4 regions of the Herbaspirillum seropedicae genome follow, and region 3 is predicted to be linked to each of the others. Evidence: predicted binding sites of a transcription regulator. Region 3 holds the regulator's gene; each other region holds the start of a gene.
What was found. Region 3 encodes LexA, which represses DNA repair genes until DNA is damaged. Its sites were predicted from a motif close to ACTGTATNNNNATACAGT; they were not measured.
Positions count from the first base shown of each region.

Region 1 (5,619 bases), 220 kb from region 3:
TCGGCATTGGGCGCCAGCGCATGGCCGCATTCCTGCACCGGCTGGCCCAGGCGGATGGCGGTCACCACATCCTGCAGGTACTTGCGCGAGCGCTGGTGCATCTGCACGTCGCCCACGGCGGCCAGGGGCAAGCCATGGCGGCGCGTGGCGGCCTCCAGCGCGGCCCGGTGCAGGTCATCCAGCGGGCGGTACAGGCGTGTGATGCCCACCCAGGAGCGGCCCGGCGCCAGCGGCGCGAACCAGCGCAACTGGGCGTCGAGGGTCTCTTCATCGGCGGGATAGTCCGGCACCAGGATCAACTGGCAGTCCGGCAGGGCGCGCAGGTGCGACAAGGCCGGTGGCGGGCCGCTCAGGTCTTCCGGATGGAGCAGGTAACTGCCTTTGGCGGCGCGGGTGCGGGCCAGGGTGATCAGCTCGGAGAGGTTGCCATAGCCCTCGCGGTTCCTGGCCAGCGCGACCAAGGTCAGGGCTGCCAGCGGATGGGCGGGCTCATCCTCGAGCCCGGTGAAGCGGAAGCAACTGCCGATGATCAGCTTGAAGTCTTGCGTGCGGCCTTTGTCGAACTGTTCCTTCCAGGCGGCGTAGGCCCGCACCACGCCGGCCAGGGTGCATTCATCGGTGATGGCCAGGGCGCGGTAGTCCAGCGCGATGGCGCGTTGCACCAGTTCATGGGCGTGCGAGGCCCCTTGCAGGAAGCTGAAGTTGCTGCGGCAATACAGCTCGGCATACTCTGGCAGGGTCGTTGACATGTGCTGCTCCTAGCCGAACAGCCCGTGCAGGAACCACTGCGGTTCTTCTTCCGGGCATTCCCCGCCATGCCACTGGCGGAAGATCCAGTAATAGGCATGCTGCGCATCGCGCACGGTGAAGTAATCGCGGGTGGAGGGCCGGCCTTCCCACCAGCCGGCTTCGATGCGTTCGGGTGGTGAAGTGAATTCCAGCGGCGTGCGATAGAAGGGCTTGTGCTGCAGCACCCGCAGCGGCACAGGCTCATCCAGCAGCCACAGCGGACGCGGCGGCAAGCGCGCCGCATCGGTGGAGAGCGGCGCGGGCAGGCTGGCAGCCGGCTGCATCACGCTGCACCAGCGGTTGGCCAGCTCCGGCCGATAGTCGGCGCGGGGCGCAGCCTGGCGCACCTTGTCTGCGCCCAGCCGGGCCACCAGCAGTTCCAGCAGGCGCTGGTGGTCTTCGGCGCTGCCGCCCGGTTCGGGGAAGAGCATGTCGCTGGCCGGCTGCCGGCGTTCCAGCTCTTCGGCAGCCAGGCCCAGGGCGATGGCCGGGGCGGGCAGGGTGGAGCGGGCCAGCTTTTCCTTGACCAGGCTGTAGAGGTGGTCTTCCTGCCAGGCCGGCGCCGACAGGGCAATGCGCAAGTCGGTCGGGGCGACGGCCTGGCGGCCGCGCTCATGCTCCAGCCATAGCCGCAACTGCTTCACGGCCAGCTGGCGCGCCGTCAGCCAGCCGGCCAGTTGGGTCAGCAGGGCCTGGGCATAGGCGGTCAGGATGTCGGTCTGCTCTATCCGGTCGGGCAGCTCCACGCGGGCCTGGAAGACCGGCGGGGCCACTACCCAGTCATGCACTTCGGGTGCTTCGCCATAGGCGTGCTCCAGCATGTCCAGCAAGGCCTTGCCGCAGCGCCGCTGCAAGCCCGCCCGCGGCAAGGCCCGCAACTGCCCCAGTTGACGGCAGCCCAGGCCGTGCAGCCATTCCAGATGGGCTTGTGCGGCGCTGAGCAAGACCACCGGCAGACGATCCAGGCGGCGCCGCAGCGAGCGCTCGCGCACGGTGCGCACATCGCCGTAGCGCGCCAGCATCCAGGCCCCGGTGGCCGTGACGGCGCAGGACAGCGTGGCCGACAGCCCCAGCCGGGAGATGCTCACGCGGACCTTGCGGCACAGCGCCCGGATGCCGCCGAACAGGCGCAGGCTGGCGCTGACTTCCAGCAGCACGCAGGCCTGCGGCGCCAGGCTCACCTGGGGCGTGTATTGCAGCAGCGCCAGCGCGGTCTGTTCCAGCGCGGCCTGTTCACGCGCCGGGTCGCGCTCCTGCAGTTGCGCCTCAGGCGCCAGCAATTGCACCCCGCCGCGCCGCATGCCCTCATGGACCCCGCACGCGCGCGCCGCCGCCGACAGCGCGGCCACGCGCTCGCGTTCGAAGACCACGGCGGCGACTTCATCCAGCCAGTTCGGACGGAAGACTTCCAGCGGCAGCAGTGGCAGGTGTACGGCGATCCACAGGGGAGACATGGCGTTGCAGATTCGGTGAAGGTGTCAGGGGAAGAAACAGGCTGTGCTCGCGCAGCGGGCCGCGCCGCTTGAGAAAGCCGATGTCCAGGCCGCCCGGCGCCGGCCTGAGCGTGAGCCGCAAGGGGGCCGGTGAAGCCTCCCGGGCGCAGGCCAGCGGACGCAGCATGAAAAACAGGGTCTGGCCCGCCTGGGCCGCCACGTGCAGCCGGCGCAGCAGATCGTGGTCGCCCTTGCGCAGGCGCGCTTGCCACATCAGCAGGGCCTGGCAACTGTCGGCGCGCAAGACCTGCTCGGCGGCCCAGCAGGCGTCGACCGGGGTATCGGCCTGCAACTGCAGCAGGCGCGTGGCCGGCACGCCCATGGCCGCCCAGCCCGGTGCATTGATGGCGTGCGGGGCTTGCAGCAGGGCGATGCGACCGCTGGGCGCGCCTGGTCGCAGGCGCTGTGGCTGGGCCAGCAGCGGCCGCAGCAGGCGCAGTTCACCCACGCCATCCTGGGGCAGCAGCAATTCGATCAGCACCCCCGTAGGCCAGCCGCGCCCGGGCAATTCCGCATCGAGCGCCTCGAAACCGCTGGAAACCCCGCGCCCATTACCGCGCGCCAGCTGGGAGGCCAGCCAGAGCGCGGGGTGGATGGTTTCCGGCGTACGGGCCGGGGAAGAGGGAGACAGCATGGTCGGGTGCAGCGGCAAGGAAAGACGGGGAAATGGCGGTAACTGTATAAATATACAGTATTTGTTTTGGTGTGTGACAAAACCCGACTTTGTGGGGGCAGGAAAATGAAGCTGCATTCAGGAGAGCGTCCGCAAGCTCATCTTCATGGATTCCTGCATGTCTGACAGTGGATGCTGACAAGGGCTGGGGAGCTCTTCCGATAGTGAGCTTTGGTGAGCCTTCCTAAACTGCAAGCGTGGATTCAGGTTGGTGTCAGCCACTCGTGCAGAGCAGGACAGTGGCAGGCCGGACCGGTCCGCTCCACTCGACTATCCAAGCTAAGGAGTCTTACACATGGCAAATGCACAAAATCCGGGGAACAGTAATCGCGGCTTCGCCGCCATGGATCGGGAGAAACAACGCCAGATCGCCAGCATGGGCGGCAAGGCGGCCCACGCCAAGGGCGCTGCCCACGAGTTCACCTCGGCCGAAGCCCGTGAAGCCGGCCGCAAGGGTGGTCTCAACAGCCATGGCCGCAAGAATGCTGCCGCCGCTGCCGCTGCCGCCCAGAATGGCGCCAGCAGCTCGGCCCAGCCGCAGATGAACCAGGCTGCTCCGCAAGACCAGGCGCGCCAGGAGTCGCAGTCCAGCGCGCAGCAACCCCAGCAGTCGGACAATACGGCACAACAGCAAGGCTGATGGCGCCGGCCGCCTCAGGCAGCGGCTGCCGCCTCCCAGGATGGGGTCGGGCGGCGTGTAAGACGGATAACAAGAAAACGAAAGGCGCGCAGAGCGCCTTTTTTGCATTCTCTGCCGGTAAGCTAAGCTGTGTAGTCGGCCCCAGCAGTATCGAGATTTTCTAATATCCGTCGAAAAATATTAATTTTTTGGCGAAAACTCGATATCTCATTGTGAAAAATTAATCTGCAGCCTTTAACGGGGCGGGTGGATCCGTTGTGGTCTGGAAGCTGCGTCCCACTACTTCCTCGATACGATCCAATACATGGGCAGGCAGATGCCCATATTGCTTCCTGCGATGCGCCGAGAGACGGCCCCGGTTGGACTGGATCATCCGGATGAGCGCCGAGAGGTCCTTTTGCGGCAAATCCAGCTCATCATTGAGTTCACTGAAGGCTGCATCATATCCTTTGAGGTAAGCCAGTTCCTGGGGAATCTCCTCGCGCACGGCCTGCCGGACCATGTCATGCAGGAAGGCCACTTCCCGGTCAGCCCGGAGGAAGCGGTAGGCGCGGCTGCCGGGGTGGCTGATGACGATGGGCTCCTGATCGCCCCGACGGTAATCCCACAGCGCCGTGACCGGGCGTGAAAACGCCGTCAGCAGTTCGCTATAGGCGGGAATGTTCTTTTCGATGACCGCCGAGACCGGGACCAGCGTGCCGGGCGCCATCAGCGTGGAACGTGCCAGCACATGCTGGATCAGGAAACGGTGCAGACGGCCATTGCCATCCAGGAAAGGGTGCAGATAGACGAAGCCAAAGGCGGCGCAGGCCGTCTTGACCAGCAGGTCGGTACAACGCCGGGTATCGTTGACGAAGTCTTCCCAGCCCCGCATGACGTATTCCAGATCTTCTGCCGGCGCGGGGAAAAAACTGACCCGGCCACTGGCGTCTTCCAGCCAGTTCTGCTGGTGTCGATAGCTGGCTTCCTGGCTGTAGACGTCGCGCACGATGGCATTTTGCAGACCGACCAGCCATTGTTCATTGACCTCCACTGGCTCGCCTGCCCGCTGCAATAGCTGGACGAATCGTTCCTGCTTGTTGAAGCTGGGCGTTTCTGACTCGATGGCATAGCTGCTGCGCGTTTCGGAGAGGTACAGATAGGCCACCGCCCGCCGGTAGAGCTCCGGGTCTTCCAGGGCTTCCAGGGCGTGACGTGCTTCCTTCAGAAGTTCTTCCAGCGGGGGTGTGCAGCTCATTACGCTGCGCCGCACGACGGGACAGAACGCAGGCGTGCCCAGCGCATTGTTCCGGATCCGGAACTTGGGCGAGCGCACGGGCTGCGCAGCGGTGTAATAGATGTCTTCGGGGAACAGGTCGACGTAGCCGCCGTTGGGTAGGGCCGCTACCTGAAGTTCGTCGCCGGTGAGCCATTCCCAGAGAAAACAGGCACGCCGGATGTGCTCACCCGTCGGTTTGGCCTGCCATTGGGCTATCAGCGCTGCCGGAGTGATCTCGGCGCTGGCGAAGGCGGCATCGATGACCTCCAGGTTGACCCCTTCGTGCCGCAAGGCAAACTCCAGATGGCCTACCAATGAGGTGTCAATGGCTACCGAAGCCGGAAAGAGAATGCGTGTGCCTGAATCCACTCGCCGGTTCACTGAGGAATCCGTGAAGGCGACCCGCTCCAGCGGGGTGACTTCCAGATGCAGCGTATCGATCAGATGTTGATAGCCTAGCGGGGTCATGGCATCGAATTTTCTTAATTCCTATCGAGAAATCATAATTTATCACGAAAAAATTATAATTTTATCGAGATTTATTAATTTCTCGCCGCGAATAGCCTCTCAGGAGCGCGCCAGGTCATCCATCATCGGCACCAGCGCCAGCAGGAACAGGCCTGCGGCCAGCGGCATGGTGGCCAGGAAGCCCACCAGCTTGAAGCCCAATGCTCCGGCCACGCCCCCCAGGAAGAACATCAGCAGCAAGGACCCCAGCAGCATGAACTTGCGCCGCGCCGCGGGCACCGGGTCTTCCCCGTGCTCG
Region 1 is NZ_CP011930.1:2,549,721-2,555,339, forward strand. It holds gene ACP92_RS11245 (error-prone DNA polymerase) at 1-749, opposite strand, end outside; gene ACP92_RS11250 (Y-family DNA polymerase) at 759-2,243, opposite strand; gene imuA (translesion DNA synthesis-associated protein ImuA) at 2,170-2,916, opposite strand; gene ACP92_RS11260 (KGG domain-containing protein) at 3,251-3,595, shown strand; gene ACP92_RS11265 (Fic family protein) at 3,816-5,321, opposite strand; gene ACP92_RS11270 (YoaK family protein) at 5,421-5,619, opposite strand, start outside.
Region 1: a site for LexA is predicted at 2,958-2,975, ahead of imuA (translesion DNA synthesis-associated protein ImuA). Genes of this name have one in related genera too.

Region 2 (5,619 bases), 840 kb from region 3:
GGCACCACGTCGGTGTGGCCGGAGAGCACGATGCCGCCTTCGGTGCTGCCCGCATGGGGACCGGCCGTGGCCGGCAGCGTGGCGAACAGGTTGGCCTTGGTCTTGTCCTTGTTGTGCGCCAGCCAGGAGGCGACGCCCTGCTGTTGCAGGCTGTCACGCACGGTGGTGATCAGCTCCAGGTTGGAATTGCGGCTGGTGGTATCAAAGGCGACCAGGGTTTCTAGCCATTGGCGGGTGTTCATGTTCAGCGACTCCATGGTTCAAAAACACACCGCCGTCTGGTGGAGACGGCGGTGTAAAGGTAGATCAGGTAGATCAGGTAGATCAGGTAGATCAGGTAGATCAGGATGCAAGCTTACCCGGATTACGTCAGGCCTGCTGCGCAGCTGCCTGCAAACCCTGCTCGGACAGGCGCAGGACGCGCCCGCAACGACCGGCCAGTTCAATGTCGTGGGTGACGATGACAAAGGCCGTGCCCAGGGTGCGCGAGAGTTCGATCATCAGTTCGAAGGTGCGATCGGCCGTGCTGCGGTCCAGGTTGCCGGTCGGTTCATCGGCCAGCACGCAGGCCGGGTGCGTGACCAGCGCTCGCGCCAGCGCCACGCGCTGGCGTTCGCCGCCGGAGAGCTCTCCCGGCACGTGGGTCACGCGCTGGGCCAGGCCGACCTTGCCCAGCATCTCGCGGGCCTGCTCCTGGGCATCGGCGCGCTTGACGCGGCGGATCATCAGCGGCATGGCCACGTTGTCCAGCGCCGAGAATTCCGGCAGCAGATGGTGGAACTGGTAGACGAAGCCCAGCGACTGGTTGCGCAGCGCGCCGCGCTCGCTCTCGCCCAGGCTGGCGAAATCCTTGCCCAGCAGGCTGACCGTGCCGCTGCTGGGCGTGTCCAGCCCGCCCAGCAGATGCAGCAGCGTGGACTTGCCGGAGCCGGAAGCACCGACGATGGCCACCTGCTCACCATGATAGACATCGATATCGACATTACCCAGCACCTTCACCGAGTACTTGCCCTGGGTGAAGGTCTTGCCCAGACCACGGGCGGCCAGCACGGCCTGGCGGTTCTTCAGGGGATCATTCATAACGCAGGGCCTCCGCCGGTTTGACGCGTGCTGCCGACCAGCTCGGGTAGAGGGTAGCGAGGAAAGCCAGCACCACGGCCACGCCGCCGATGGTGTAGACGTCCGACCAGATCAGGTCGGAAGGCAATTCGGAAATCACATAGATGCTCTTGGGCAGGAACTGCACATGGAACAGACGTTCGATGGCCGGCACCACCACGTCGATGTTCAAGGCCACCAGCACGCCCAGGCCGACGCCGATGCCAGTGCCGATCAAGCCCACCAGGGCGCCCTGGATCACGAAGATCTTCATGATGGAGCCCGGCGAGGCCCCCAGCGTGCGCAGGATGGCGATGTCGGCCTGCTTGTCGGTGACCGTCATGACCAGCGTAGAGACCAGGTTGAAGGCGGCCACGGCGATGATGAGCGTGAGGATGATGAACATCATGCGCTTTTCGGTCTTGACGGCGGCAAACCAGTTGCTGTTCTGCTGCGACCAGTCGCGCAGGTAGAGGTCGCCGGTGAGCGTGCGCGCCAGTTCCTGGGTCACCTGCGGGGCCTGCAGCATGTCGCGGATGCGCAGGCGCACGCCGGTGGGCGCGTCCATGCGGAAGAGCGTCTCGGCGTCCTGCAGGTCGATGAAGGCCAGCGAGGAATCGAATTCATAATGCCCAGCCTCGAAGATGCCGGTGACGGTGAACTGCTTCAGGCGCGGCAGCACGCCGGCCGGCGTGACCTGGCCTTGCGGAGCGATCAGGGTGACCTTGTCGCCCAGGCCCACGCGCAGGCCACGGGCCAGCTCGCCGCCGATGACGATGTTGAATTCGCCCGGCTTCAAGGAATCGAAGCTGCCCTGCTTGACCTGCTTGGCCACGTCCGAGACCTTGGGCTCTTCCTGGGGCAGCACGCCGCGCACCAGCACGCCGCGCACGCTGTCGTCGCGCGTCATCATGGCCTGCGCGGCCACATAGGGCGCCGCGCCCAGCACTTCCGGATTCTGGAAGGTCTGCTTGGCCACGGCCTGCCAGTCCTTCATGGAACCGGAGGCGTCGAACACCTCGATATGCGCCAGCACCGACAGCATGCGGTCACGCACTTCTTTCTGGAAACCGTTCATCACCGACAGCACCACGATGAGCGCGGCCACGCCCAGCGCAATGCCGGCCATGGAAATGAGGGAAATGAAGGAAATAAAACTGTTGCGGCCGCTGCGCTTGCCGGCCCGCGTGTAGCGGATGCCGACCAGCCATTCGAACGGCAGGTTTTTAATCAGACTCAAAATTGCTCCGGGAGTGGGCCTGCACAATGCGCGGACGTGGCTGCCTACCTGAACAGGCAGAGGGGGCAGCCGGCCGGCCACGCGCTGACACGGGCGAAGACGAAGCGCGAAGTTTGCCACAGTTTGGAGCGACGGCCCATCCCTGACCACCCGCCCCCTGCTCGCACCTGACCCGTCGATCGCCCGCGGTGAAGCTTGTAGAACCCATTTCATAAATAGGCGTGAGATGCGTTCTGCCCAGAAAGGGCGCTGGCAAGGCGCGCGACGCGTCGTGTGGCGGTGCCACACGCAAGGAGCGCAACGCGGCCAGCGCCCTTTCTGGGCAGAACCCGGAGGGAGCGGCCCGTTTGGGCGAATTGCTGCGTTACAAATTTGGGTCAAGACGCCCAGTCTTGACCCAAATTCGCGCCTTGCACTTCATCCCAAACGGGACTCGCTCGCACTCACGCCTATTTATGAAATGGGTTCTAGATTCACTTCCACGGCAGAGGTTCGCGTTGCAGCGATTCATATAGAAAACGCGCCGCCTGTTGCACCCTGGACTGGTTATATATACAGTACCGTTCTACGCCCCACCGCTCACCTGAATTCTCTTGCACGCCCATGCCGCCCGAACTCATCCAGGACGCCCCCGACACCACCAGCCTGCCTGACCGGGAGAGCGATCCCTTCGCCCGCCTGAACGCGCAGCAGCGCGAGGCCGTCGAGCATGGCGGCAAGCTGCCGCCGTCGCAGCAGCCGCCCTTGCTGATCGTGGCCGGGGCCGGCTCGGGCAAGACCAATACGCTGGCGCATCGGGTGGCGCGGCTGGTGCTGGAGGGCGCCGATCCCCAGCGCATCCTGCTGCTGAGCTTTTCGCGCCGCGCCGCCGCCGACATGGGCCGGCGCGTCGGCCAGGTGATCGCCCAGGTGCTGGGGCTGGCGGCCAGCGACACGCCGCCGCAACTGCACTGGTCCGGGACCTTCCACGCCATCGGCGCGCGCCTGCTGCGCGAATACGCCAAGGTGATCGGGCTGGAAGAAGACTTCACCATCCAGGACCGAGGCGATTCGGAAGACCTCATGGGCCTGCTGCGTCATGACATGGGCTTGTCGGCCACCGAGAAGCGCTTTCCGCTCAAGGCCACCTGCCTGGCCATCTATTCGCGCGCGGTCAACACCCGGCAAGACCTGGGCGAGGTGCTGCAACAGCACTTTCCCTGGTGCTGCGAGTGGGAAAGGCCGCTGGGCGAACTCTTTGGCCGCTATGTGGACGCCAAGGAAGAACAGCATGTGCTGGACTACGACGACCTGCTGCTGTTCTGGGCCGACATGCTCGGTGATGCGCAGATTGCGCAATCGGTGGGGCAGCGCTTCGACCATGTGCTGGTCGATGAATACCAGGACACCAACCGCCTGCAGGCCGAGATCCTGCAGCGGATGAAGCCCGACGGCGCCGGCGTGACCGCCGTGGGCGATGACGCCCAGGCGATCTATTCGTTCCGGGGCGCGACGGTGCGCAACATCCTCGACTTTCCTGGGCTGTTCACCCAACCGGTGCGCCTGCTGACGCTGGAACAGAACTACCGCTCCACCCAGCCTATCCTGCACGCTTCCAATGCGGTGATCGCCGATGCGCCGGAGCGCCACGTCAAGCACCTCTGGAGCGACAAGCCTTCGTCGCAAAAGCCGCAGCTGGTGGTGATCCCGGATGAAGCCGAACAGGCGCGCTGGGTCGCCAACCGCATCCTGGCGCACCGGGAAGAAGGCCTCACGCTCAAATCCCAGGCCGTCCTGTTCCGCACCGCCACCCACAGCGCCGCGCTGGAACTGGAACTGGCGCGCCGCAACATCCCCTTCGTGAAATTCGGCGGTCTCAAGTTCCTGGAAAGCGGCCACATCAAGGACCTGCTGGCCCTGCTGCGGCTGGCCCACAATCCCAGTGGCCGCATGGCCGGCCTGCGCGCGCTGCAGCTCATCCCCGGGGTCGGCCCGGCCACGGCGCGCAAGGTGCTGGACCTGATGGCCGCTGCCGCCGATCCCGCCGACGCCCTGCTCAACTTCGGCGCGCCCGCCAATATCGCCCTGCAATGGCAAGCCTTCGCCGATACCTACGCGCTCATGCGCCGCGCCAGCGCCAGCTGGCCCACGGACATCCTGGCCGCGCGCGACTGGTACCTGCCCCAGCTGCAGGAGCGCTACGACGACGCCCAGGCCCGCGCCGCCGACATCGAGCAACTGGCGGTGCTGGCCAATGGCTATGCCTCGCGCGAGAAATTCCTGACCGAGCTGACCCTGGACCCGCCGGAGGCCAGCAGCGACTTTTCCGGTCCGCCCCTGCGCGACGAAGACTACCTGACGCTGTCCACCATCCATTCGGCCAAGGGCCAGGAATGGCGTTCGGTACATATCCTCAACGTCGTCGATGGCTGCATCCCCTCGGACCTGGCCACCGGCAGCGAGGCCGAGATCGCTGAAGAACGCCGCCTGCTCTACGTGGCCATGACCCGCGCCCGCCAATACCTGCACCTGGTGGTGCCGCAGCGTTTCTACATCACCCAGCAGACGCCCCAGGGCGACCGCCATGTCAACGGCATCCGCAGCCGCTTCATCACCCCGCGCATGCTGCCGCATTTCGAGGACAGCCTGTGGTTCTCCGCCGAGACCAATGGCGCCCGCACGCCCATGCCGGAGAGCGTGCGCATGCTGGTGCGGCAGCGCGCCCGCCAGAGCTGGAACAAGTCCTGACCCGATGTTGAAGTGAACACTTGCGCAGGCCATCAAGGCCAAGCGGCCCGGCAGCCGCTAAAATAGCGCCCCATGAATCAACTCGATCTCCTCATTCCCTTCGCCCTGCCGCCGGCCGAGCTGGCGCGCGACCTGTTGCGCCAATGCCAGGCCCCAGCCCTGGCCATGCTGCTGGGCCGTGGCCGCGCCGCGCCGCGCCAGTCGCACGATCCGTTTTCCCGCGCCCTGCCGCATGAGCACTGGCTGGCGCAGCGCTTCGGCCTGCCCGCCACCGCCCAGGATTGCAGCCCGGCCGCGGCCACGGCCCTGATGCAGCGCCTGGGCCATGCGCCCGATGGCGGCCACTGGTTCGTGCTGCACCCGGCCCACATCCATGTGGCCCGGGACCACCTGGTGCTGACCGATATCGGCCAGCTGCAGCTGGAAGAGGCAGAGTCCCGTCGCCTGTTCGACGCCGCCCTGCCCCTGTTCACCGAGATCGGCCACGCGCTGGTCTATGGCGACGCCCGCACCTGGTTCATCCGGGCCGACGCCTGGGCCGGCCTGCGCACGTC
Region 2 is NZ_CP011930.1:3,171,339-3,176,957, forward strand. It holds gene argE (acetylornithine deacetylase) at 1-242, opposite strand, end outside; gene lolD (lipoprotein-releasing ABC transporter ATP-binding protein LolD) at 370-1,080, opposite strand; gene ACP92_RS13905 (lipoprotein-releasing ABC transporter permease subunit) at 1,073-2,338, opposite strand; gene ACP92_RS13910 (ATP-dependent helicase) at 2,942-5,065, shown strand; gene ACP92_RS13915 (hypothetical protein) at 5,138-5,619, shown strand, end outside.
Region 2: a site for LexA is predicted at 2,880-2,897, ahead of ACP92_RS13910 (ATP-dependent helicase). Genes of this name have one in related genera too.

Region 3 (5,619 bases):
CGCGAGATTTCCGAGATTTCAGAGGCGCGGTTTTCGGAAGAGCTGCCGCCGTTGCCCGACATCAGCTGCAGGTAGTCGATGATGATCAGGCCCAGCTTGCCGCATTGGCGGGCCAGGCGGCGCGAGCGTGCGCGCAATTCGATGGGCGACAGGGCCGGCGTTTCGTCGATGTAGAACTGGGCATCGTTCATCTTCTGGATGGCGTGCGTCAGGCGCGGCCAGTCCTCATCGAGCAGGCGACCGGTACGCAGGCGGTGCTGGTCCAGGCGGCCGACCGAGCCCAGCATACGCATGGCCAGCTGGGCGCCGCCCATTTCCATCGAAAACACCGCTACAGGCAGGCCCGATTCGATGGCGACGTGTTCGCCAATGTTGATCGAGAACGCGGTCTTGCCCATGGAGGGACGACCGGCCACGATGATCAGGTCGCCTGGCTGCAGGCCGGAAGTCATCTTGTCCAGGTCCATGAAGCCGGTGGGCACACCGGTGATATCGCTGGAGCTGTCGCGGTTGTAGAGCTCATCGATGCGCTCGACCACTTGCGTCAACAGCGGCTGGATTTCCATGAAGCCCTGCGAGCCGCGCGAACCTTCTTCAGCAATGGCGAAGATCTTGGATTCGGCCTCATCCAGCATGGACTTCACATCCTTGCCCTGCGGATTGAAGGCATTGCCGGAGATTTCGTCGGCCACCGTGATGAGCTTGCGCAGGATGCCGCGATCACGGACGATCTCGGCATAGCGGCGGATGTTGGCCGCTGAAGGCGTATTTTGCGCCAGCGCGTTCAGGTACACCAGGCCGCCCACCTCTTCGGCCTTGCCGCTGGTGGACATGGCCTCGTAGACGGTGATGACGTCAGCCGGCTTGGTGCTGTTGATGAGCTTGACGATGTGCTCGAAGATGATGCGGTGATCGTAGCGGTAGAAGTCCTCGGCGCTGACGAAGTCGGCGATGCGGTCCCAGGCCGCGTTATCCAGCAGCAGGCCGCCCAGCACCGACTGCTCGGCCTCGATGGAGTGTGGCGGCACGCGGAGCGCGTCGATCTGGGGATCGGAGGACTCCTTCTGGCCACGGAAAAATTCTGGATTGCCGCGGGACGATTCTTTCATGGCGCGCATTATAACCTGCTGATGTGAAGCCGTTGGTCAGGGCGGACGTTTTTGCACACCCCGATGCTGCGTGCGAACGAATGCAACATCAAGACATCCGCCGCCCCGGCCAATGCGGCCGCCAGAAGCGGGATATCTTGATCAAACTGACAATAAAAAAGCCAGGCGAACCCGGCTTTTCTATTGCAAAACGAATTGCAGCAAACAGGCGTATTACGCTTGCTCGCCCTTGACTGCGATGGTGACATCGACCACCACGTCGGTGTGCAGAGCCACCGACACGGGGTGTTCGCCAACGATCTTCAGCGGGCCGTTGGGCAGACGCACTTGCGCCTTTTCCACGGCGAAGCCCTTCTTGCCCAGGGCTTCAGCGATGTCGAAGTTGGTCACCGAACCGAACAGACGACCGTCAACGCCGGCCTTCTGCGAAACTTCAACGGTAGCGCCGGCCAGCTTTTCGCCTTGGGCTTGGGCAGCGGCCAGCTTCTCGGCAGCAGCCTTTTCCAGTTCAGCGCGCTTGGCTTCGAATTCAGCGATGGCTGCATCGGTAGCGCGGCGGGCCTTGCGTTGCGGGATCAGGAAGTTGCGTGCGAAACCGTCCTTGACGCGCACGACATCACCCAGACCGCCGAGATTCACGATTTTTTCCAACAGAATGACTTGCATGTTTTTCTCCTATTTCTCGGCGCAGATTACGCGTTGTGCAGATCGGTGTACGGCAGCAGGGCCAGGTAACGCGCGCGCTTGATGGCGGTGTCAACTTGACGCTGGTAGTGGGCCTTGGTACCGGTCAGGCGTGCCGGCATGATCTTGCCGTTTTCCTGGACGAAGTCCTTCAGGGTGTCCACGTCCTTGTAATCGACCTGTTCAACGCCAGCGGCGGTGAAACGGCAGAATTTCTTGCGCTTGAACAGCGGGTTTTGCTGTTGACGCTTGTTTTTCAGCTTGCTTTTATCGAACTTTTTACCGAATGCCATGGTTGGCTCCTGTATCTAAAAATTGGGTAAGGTCTGTTTGGCTACCTTGCGCCGCTCAATCCGGCGCGACCGGGCCAAAATCAACGATATGAAACACGACGCTCTTGCTGTTGCGATTCCTGCGGGCCAGAAAGCCGGTGAACCGGAAGATTTCACCCAGTGCCGCCCTGTTGAGCGCACCCGAGATTTCCCCCGCTGCCAGCGCCGCGATCTCGAATTCGACCTGACGCTTCATGCCAGCTTCCACCTGTTCCGACTGATGCTGCAACCTGGCAGTGACAATCGGTATACCGGCCGGCGTATAACGTAGGACATCACGTTCGGCCAGGCTGGCGATGACTTGAAACTGGTTCACTCTCCGCGATGTTCGCAGCGCTTAAGCTGCCGGAGCTTCGGTACGGCTCTTGGCCGCGTCTTCCTTCTGCACTGCCTTCAGGATGGGGGAAGGACCGGTTTCGGCCTTCTTCATCTTGACGGTCAGGTGGCGCAGGACGGCGTCGTTGAACTTGAAGCCGGTTTCGATTTCAGCCAGCGTTTCGCTGTCGACTTCGATGTTCAGGCAGACGTAGTGAGCCTTGGCCAGCTTCTGGATCTGGTAGGCCAGTTGACGACGACCCCAATCTTCGACACGGTGGACCTTGCCGCCGCGGGTGGTGACGATGCCCTTGTAACGCTCGATCATCGCCGGCACTTGCTCGCTTTGGTCCGGGTGGACGATAAATACGATTTCATAATGACGCATGTAGACTCCTTATGGACTTATTGAAGACGCCCACCCCGGCGTCAAGACGGGTGTGGGAAGAGGAAAACCCAAGATCATACAAGCTTTTGGATAGAACAGCAATCATCGGCAGGTCCGACCGACGCCTGGCAGAGACAAATCACCTTCATTGAAGGACAAGAAGACGCAGGAAGGCGCTGGGCGCAGGAAGAGAGCGATCCCCTCACCATTTTCAACCCCTCTATATATAGAGGGCCAGCTGCCCATCTATCCATAAGTGAACATAAGTGAAGAAAAACCGCAAAAGCCGCTTTTTCGACCGCTGGAAATGCATGTTGCCGTTGACACAAGGATTGCACCTGTATAAAAATACAGACTGTTCATCCACACAGCCTTCCCCGAGAGAAAGGCCCTTCCATGCTCAAACTGACCGCGCGCCAGGAACAAATCCTGAACCTGATCAAGAACGCCATCGAGAACACCGGCTTCCCTCCCACGCGCGCCGAGATTGCCGCAGAGCTGGGCTTTCGCTCTGCCAATGCTGCCGAAGAGCACCTGCAGGCCCTGGCGCGCAAGGGCGCCATCGAGATCTCGCCCGGCACCTCGCGCGGCATCCGCCTGCGCGAACCGGGCGGCCAGGCTGCCAGCCGCCAGATGGCGCTGCCCCACCCGGCCCTGATGCAACTGAGCCTGCCGCTGATCGGGCGCGTGGCCGCAGGCTCCCCCATCCTGGCACAGGAACACGTGGAAAAGACCTACCAGGTCGACCCAGCCATGTTCTCCGGCAAGCCGGACTATCTGCTCAAGGTACGCGGCATGTCCATGCGCGACGCCGGCATCCTCGATGGCGACCTGCTGGCCGTGCGCAAGACCGACCAGGCCCGCAATGGCCAGATCGTCGTGGCCCGGCTGGCTGACGAAGTCACGGTCAAGCGCTACCAGAAGACCGGCTCGGTGATCACCCTCTTCCCCGAAAATCCCGACTTCAAACCCATCATCGTCAAGCCCAACGAAGAACAGTTCGCCCTGGAAGGCCTGGCCGTAGGGCTCATGCGCAGCTGGAACTAGGCGCCAGGGGCCGCCACCGCGCCGCAGAAAGCTCTGCACTGCGGCCCGGAAGCACCCGTTCATGCAAAACCTTCGTCTAAAACGAAGGTTTTTTGCTTTCTGTTTTCCTCTTCGCCTGGACTTCGGCGCGCATATCATCCCTGCTGGAAAGCTATATCCGGTGCAACTACAGCACCCAACCACAAGGACCCCCTTCGATGTCGACGCGCAAGAACAGCAACAAGCACGGCAAGCCGGCCACCCCGCCGCCCAAGCATCCCCTGCAAGACCTGCTCGACGTGCGCAAGGCGCTTGACCTGCTGGATAGCCGCAAGACCGACGAAGCCAAGGCGTTATGCATGGCGGTCCTGTCGCGCAATCCCACGCTGGTGTTCGCCAATCATGCGCGCGGACTGGTGGCCATGCACGAAGGCAAGTTCGCCGACGCCGAAGCCTATCTGCGCAAGGCCATCGAAGCCGATCCGGAAAACGCCGAATACATGAGCAACCTGGCCGGCACGGTGCTGAGCCAGGATCGCATCGACGAAGCCATCGCCCTCTACGAACACGCCATCCGCATCGACCGGGACCACCGCGCCTCGCGCATAGGCCTGGCCAATGCGCTGCACGAGAAGAACGACCCGGAAGCCTCGGTCGCCTACTTCGAGGACGCCGTCAAGCGCGAACCCAATGCGCCCGGCCCCCTCTCCCACCTCGGCCGCGCCCTGATCGAATGCAAACGCTACAACGAAGCCGTGGCTGTGATCCTGAAGTCGCTGGAACTGCAGATCAGTTTCGCGCCGTCCCATACCGCCCTGGGCGAGGCCTTCCATGCCATGGAGATGTACAAGGAAGCCATCGAGTCCCACAAGACGGCCATCCTGCTCGATCCGCAGGATACCTATGCGCACAACAAGATTGCCGATTCCTACCTGAAGCTGAACCGGATCGACGAGGCCCACGAACACCTGTTGCGCGTCATCGAAATCGCCCCCAAGGATCCCAATGCCTACGTCAAGCTGGGATCGAGCTATTTCTCCACCAGTGACCGTTTTGACGATGCCATGCGCATGTTCAACAAGGCGCTGGAGGTGGATTCCAAACACGCCCTCACCTACAACAACATCGGCGCCATCCAGCACGATCACGGTGACCTCGAAGACGCCATCGGCAACTTCCGCAAGGCACTGGAACTGCGCCCCAACTATCCCACAGCCAGGCACAATATCGCCCTGAGCCTGCTGCTGCAGGGTCACCTCAAGGAAGGCTGGGAGTGCCATGAGAGCCGCCTGGTGACGCGCGAACGCTCGCACGTCTACCGCCTGATCCATAAATTGTTCGACTTGATCCCGAAGTGGGACGGCAAGTCCTCCCTGGCGGGCAAGTACATCCTGCTGATGCACGAACAAGGTTTCGGCGACAGCATCCAGTTCCTGCGCTACGTGCGCATGGTGCTGGACCAGGGCGCACGCGTGGCGCTGCACGTCAAGAATCCGCTGTACCGCCTGTTCCAGTCCTATTCCCCAGAGGTGACGCTGGTCCGCGAAAGCGATCCGCTGCCGCCCTGCGACTGCGCCTACGTGCTCATGAGCCTACCCTACGCCATGGGCACCGATACCGTGGACGACATCCCCAGCGTGCCCGGCGGCTACCTGTCAGCCGATCCCATCCTCAAGAGCAGCTGGGGCGAGAAGATCCGGCAGTTGAGCCAGTCCCCCGAGAAGCTGCGCGTGGGTGTGGTCTGGGGTGGCAACCCGGAACACGG
Region 3 is NZ_CP011930.1:2,332,952-2,338,570, reverse strand. It holds gene ACP92_RS10355 (replicative DNA helicase) at 1-1,118, opposite strand, end outside; gene rplI (50S ribosomal protein L9) at 1,323-1,775, opposite strand; gene rpsR (30S ribosomal protein S18) at 1,802-2,086, opposite strand; gene priB (primosomal replication protein N) at 2,142-2,441, opposite strand; gene rpsF (30S ribosomal protein S6) at 2,463-2,828, opposite strand; gene lexA (transcriptional repressor LexA) at 3,225-3,875, shown strand; gene ACP92_RS10325 (tetratricopeptide repeat protein) at 4,073-5,619, shown strand, end outside.

Region 4 (5,619 bases), 1.6 Mb from region 3:
GGCAAGAAGGTCAAGTTCGAGCTGGTTGGCGAAGATGACGCATCCGATCCGAAGCAGGCCACTGCCGTCGCCACCAAGCTGGTCGACCAGAAGGTCGCCGCCGTGATCGGCCACCTGAACTCGGGCACCACCATCCCGGCCTCCAAGATCTACAGCGACGCCGGCATCCCGCAGGTCTCGCCGTCGGCGACCAACCCCAAGTACACCCAGCAAGGCTTCAAGACCGCCTTCCGCGTGGTGGCCAACGACGCGCAGCTGGGCGCAGCCCTGGGCAAGTATGCCGTGCAGAAGCTGGGCACCAAGCAGATCGCCGTGATCGACGACCGCACCGCCTATGGTCAGGGCGTGGCTGACGAATTCGCCAAGGGCGCCAAGGCGGCCGGCGGCACCATCGTCGGCACCCAGTACACCAACGACAAGGCCACCGACTTCAACGCTATCCTGACCTCGCTCAAGGGCAAGAAGCCCGACGTGGTCTTCTTCGGCGGCATGGACGCCGTGGGCGGCCCGATGCTGCGCCAGATGAAGCAGCTGGGCATCAGCGCCAAGTTCATGGGTGGTGACGGCATCTGTACCGGTTCCCTGCCGGGCCTGGCCGGTGACGGCCTGGGCGACGACCAGGTGATCTGCGCCGAAGCCGGTGGTGTGGACGAGGCTGGCAAGAAGGGCATGGACGACTTCCGCGCTGCCTACAAGAAGAAGTTCGGCATCGACGTGGTCTACAACGCCGCCTACGCCTATGACGCCACCATGACCGTGGCCGACGCCATGGCCAAGGCCGGCTCCGCCGATCCCAAGAAGTACCTGCCCGAACTGGCCAAGATCAGCCACAAGGGCGTGACCGGCGTCATCGCCTTCGACGCCAAGGGCGACATCAAGGATGGTTCGCTGACCCTGTACACCTACAAGGGCGGCCAACGCACCCTGCTGGCCGTGACCAAGTAATCGGTTGCGACAGCAGGCCGGCCCCTGGGCCGGCTCAGGCGACATGCCAAGCAAATGCCCCCGGTGCAAGCCGGGGGCATTTTTGTTGATACGATTTATACGATTTATACGGATACGCGCTTATACGGTTCCGGGCGTCCTCAGGCGCGCAGCGCCTTTTCCAGTTCCGCCTTGTTCATGCTCGAGCGGCCCTTGATCTTGCGGGAAGCCGCTTCAGCATAGAGCTGCTGATAGGTACGACCACCCGGGCCGCTATGCGAGCGCAAACCGCCGCGGCGAGCGGAAGACATATCCTCGGTCGAAGTCTTGCTGGCCGTTTTGGATTCGCCATGGCGGGCGCGTTCCTTGTTGACGGTGCGCGCCGCGATCTCCTCGGCGCGCTTGGTCCCGGCCCCGTGCTTGAGGGCGCCGGACTTGATGTGTTCGTACTGGCGTTCGCGTTTATTACTCCATGCAGCCTGGGGCATGATGACCTCCTCATGAAGATGAAGACGATGAAGACGGCGGATGTCGCTCGCCCATGCCTACATCCTAGTCACGGCCGCCCTGCCCTGCCATCCTCCGGGCGCTGATATGCCTGTAGGAGAGGCAGCGACGCCGGTTACGGCCCGATGCTCAGCGGATGCCCGGCGAGGCAGATTTCCCGCCAGGCAATATCGCGACAATGATAAAGCTGTACAACCTTTCGCCACCGGGCCAGTCCAAACGCTTCAACCACAGGGAATGCGGGAGGACTTAGTGAAAAAGATCATGGCCATGTTTGGCCTCGTGCATGGGGTGATTGCGGTGCTGTTTGCAGCGGGCGCGCTTGCCCTGATCGCGATTGCCGCGCGCATGGGATTTGAAGCGGTGATGGAAGGATGGGGCCTGCCGCAGGCCCAGGCGCTGATCGAGGCCATCGGGATCCTGGCCGCGGCAGTGGTGGCCTTTCAGATTGCCGAGACCATCACCGAGGAAGAGGTCGTCCGCGACGCCAACATCAGCGCCCCGACGCGGGTAAGGCGTTTCCTGTCGCGTTTTTTCGTGGTGGTGGTGGTCGCGCTGGCCATCGAGGCGCTGGTAATGACCTTCCGCGCCGTGCATGAAGAGCCCGAAGAGCTGGTCTATGCCGCCGCCCTGCTGGCCGGCACCGGCGCGCTGCTGGCCGCGTGGGGCTATTTCATTTATTGCAACCGCGTGGCCGAGGAACTGGAGCCGGACGCCATGGAAGAGGCCAAGGAAGAGGACAAGAAGCTGGATAACTGAGCCGGGCTTTTCCTCGCCGTATCGTCCCGCAGCAGGTGTCCAGGGCTGTACCTTGGGGAAGGACGGCGGGGAATTTTTCTGCAGGGAGTGGAAGAAGGAAAAAGAAACGGCTATAATCGCGGACTTTTGCTGATGTAGCTCAGTTGGTAGAGCAACTGATTCGTAATCAGTAGGTCGACGGTTCGATTCCGCCCATCAGCACCAGAATAGAAGCGGCTTGCAGTGATGCAGGCCGCTTTTTTTTGCTCCGCAATTCTGGCTTTGCTCCGCAATTTTTTCACATACGAGCATGGACCCGGAAATGGCCCGCTTCTTTACGCACCGGCTCCGGATGCAAAAGCGCCCGAGCTCGGCTTGTTCACTTCGTGGGTATGACCTTCTTCGTAGCCCAGATGCCCACACAGACCGGCACACCGACCCAGGTCAGCACCTGATGGCGGATGGCCTGGCCCATGTCGCTCATGCTCGGCCATAGGCCGGCCAGGCCGTCCAGGGCGAGGAAACTCTCATCGATGGAATACACCTCCAGGCGCGGGCTATATTGGCGCAGCACCTCGGTGACGCGGTTGCTCATGTCGGCGTAGAGGGTGTAGTTCGAAGAGAGCGCCACGATGCCGTGCTGGCGCGCCAGCTCCTGCATCATGAACCAGGGCGCGGCCATCTTGATGCCCAGTGCCTTGGCCTCATTGGAGCGCGCCACCGTGCACCCGTCATTATTGGACAGCACCACCACGGGCCGGGCCCTGAGCTTGGGGTCGAAAACACGCTCGCACGAAACGTAGAAATTATTGACGTCAACCAGGGCGAAGCCTGCCCGCCTGGCCTGACTTGGCCGCTGGCTGCTCACAGCATCTTCCTGGCTACGCCCACCACCACGCCGAAGACTTCCAGCACCTCGCCGTCGCCGAAGCGGATCGGACGGAAATCAGGGTTCTCCGGATGTAGCTCATAGGCGCCGTTGACCAGGCGCAGGCGCTTGATGGTGAACTCCCCGTTGACGATGGCCACCACGATATGGCCCGGCTGGGGCGAGACTGAGCGATCCACCACCACCTTGTCGCCCTCGACGATGTGCGCGCCGCTCATACTCCAGCCGGCCACATCGAAAAGGAAGGTGCAGGCAACGCGATCTACCAAGTATTGATTCAGGTCCAGCGGATCAGCGGTGTAATCGGCTGCCGGGCTTGGGAAGCCGGCATGGAGCTTGTGCGTGATGTGCAGGGCCAACGGCCCGCCGACGAACTGGATCGCTGGTACGGGCTGTATCATGCTTCCTGGCGGTGCTGGCGCGGGATAGGTGAGGCTTGACATATTGATAACGGGAAACGGCGAGCGATCAACGGAACTGTACATACGTACAGTATAAATCACTTTTTCGGCCCCGCGCGCGGTTGCCCCCACCCCCGCGCCTGCTCGCTACATCGGTCGGTTTTGACGCAAATTTGCGTCAAGCGTCCAAGCCCGTCCGGCCTTGCTCGACGTTCCGTCCAGCAGTCACAAAATTTGACGCATTTTGATGCATCCGCGAGCCACTTTTGAGTGCGAGATGGACAGTAGACACGCATGAGGGGGAAATTTGTGAGTTGAAAAAAAGCCCGCTAAAAAGCAGGCTTTTGGGGGAGGGCGAATTAGAGCGTCATTTCTTTACGGTCTTGGCCGCCGCTTTACGCGGAGAGCTCTTTTTATTCGGGGAATGCTGCGAAGAAGCAACTTTTTTCTTGGACTGGTTCCCGAATGCCGCGAGAACACGCTCAACAGCGGCCCTATCCTCGGGCACGCTGCGACGCCCTTGATAATCCCAACGTAGAACTGCACTCATAGCTGACTCCTCAAAAAAACCGACAACAAAGTATTATCGGTTGCATTCGCTTCAGAGAATTATAACCAATCCGGTGGGTTATTTAGCGCCAGTGGCGTTTGAGAAACAAATTTCAACATTTGTGTCACAGTACCGTCAGCCCGGGTATCAAGAGTATGTTGTTCTGTAGCCTCTGCTCTCAATTTCAACAACAATCCGTGCTCAGAAGTTGAAATCAGAAGCTGCCTTGGCATGGGGGCTCCCGCCTCGCCCCACAAGCCAATTGACCGTAACGGATTGTGCTCTCGCTGGTTAGAGCGATCTACCATACCAGCACAAGTAATTGACAATACCGACGAGCCGGGATCCTCTGCCAGAACCGTTGCATATCTCCCTGGCCAACGCAAAGGTAGCTGAGGCCCATCCATCAGCAGCGCCAAAATGAGATTTGGACCGACAGCCCGTATCACTGGCATAGCCGGATCACTACGGGCCAAATCCTCACATACAAGTACTGTCAAAGAAAGATCTTTGCCAATCGAATAAAACGGTAAGTGTCGTTCAGAAATATCAATATCTTCCCACCACTTACTGGATTTGGACGAACGGGCAAATGACAATCCATAACGATCAACCTGACTTTTATCCAATCGCCAGCGGTGATGTTTAGACTGAATACTCGTTAGCCCTCCTGCTCCACCAGGCAAAAAGGAAAAGGTTCTCGCGCTGTTTCTAGCTCTTCCTTTAATATTCTTGAGCGTCCCCGTAATCAAGAGCGGCAAATTTTCTTTTGTCAACGCGGACGCAACCTCGTACGCCAGCTCATCTGAAAGTGCGCACTCAGGCATCACAACGGCATCGATATCCCCGTCTCCCACGATACGCGCTTTTTCGAGCAACGGTTTTATTAGATGTTCAACTAACATCTTCCCACTGATCCTCTTTCGATCCTTTGTCAGTAGCCACATCTGCTTTAGCTTAAAAAATGCAGCCGTGTGCAAACCTTTGGTCAGCTCTACAGGATCCACCGATAATCGAAAAGATTTATCGGGAACAGTAAACGGAAATGGGATGATCAGCAATCTCAAGCCATTTTGAGCAACATTATAAGGTTGAGCCATAAACCACGAAGGCTTAACTTGAGACCTCGCAGGCAGCAGGGCAAGATGGTGACTGAGAGACCGCACCGTACACCCTACTGAAGCCGTAATTGATTTTGGCAAGACCACCGCCATTTCTGGAGGAACAAACGCACATACCGAATAAGGCGTATGAGGCAACTTCGACACTTTGCTATCTGAATCCGGCGTCAGACTCAGCATCGCATAATCGGCAAAAACTGACGGAGGCGACTTAGGTTTGCTGCGATCAGGCTCCCATCCAATCCCCACCGATGCCTCGTCGGCGACAGCAAACATAGTCAAGAGAATCCGTACCAATTCTTCGTGCGCGACAACACCATCTATTGCGTAGGTGCCGTACTTTTTTAATAGCTTTTCCCATAACGCCTGCAAGCGGCGTGGGACGTCAACATCTCTTTTCCACTCATTGGATATTTCTTTGACACGTCTCAAAAATTTCTTGTGCTCTGTGGAATCATCAAGACTGGGACCCGCAAATGTATAACATCC
Region 4 is NZ_CP011930.1:3,976,614-3,982,232, forward strand. It holds gene ACP92_RS17300 (branched-chain amino acid ABC transporter substrate-binding protein) at 1-945, shown strand, start outside; gene ACP92_RS17305 (hypothetical protein) at 1,086-1,412, opposite strand; gene ACP92_RS17310 (hypothetical protein) at 1,696-2,190, shown strand; tRNA gene ACP92_RS17315 (tRNA-Thr) at 2,319-2,394, shown strand; gene ACP92_RS17320 (Y-family DNA polymerase) at 2,549-3,037, opposite strand; gene ACP92_RS17325 (LexA family protein) at 3,034-3,459, opposite strand; gene ACP92_RS24670 (hypothetical protein) at 4,069-5,619, opposite strand, start outside.
Region 4: a site for LexA is predicted at 3,535-3,552, ahead of ACP92_RS17325 (LexA family protein). Genes of this name have one in related genera too.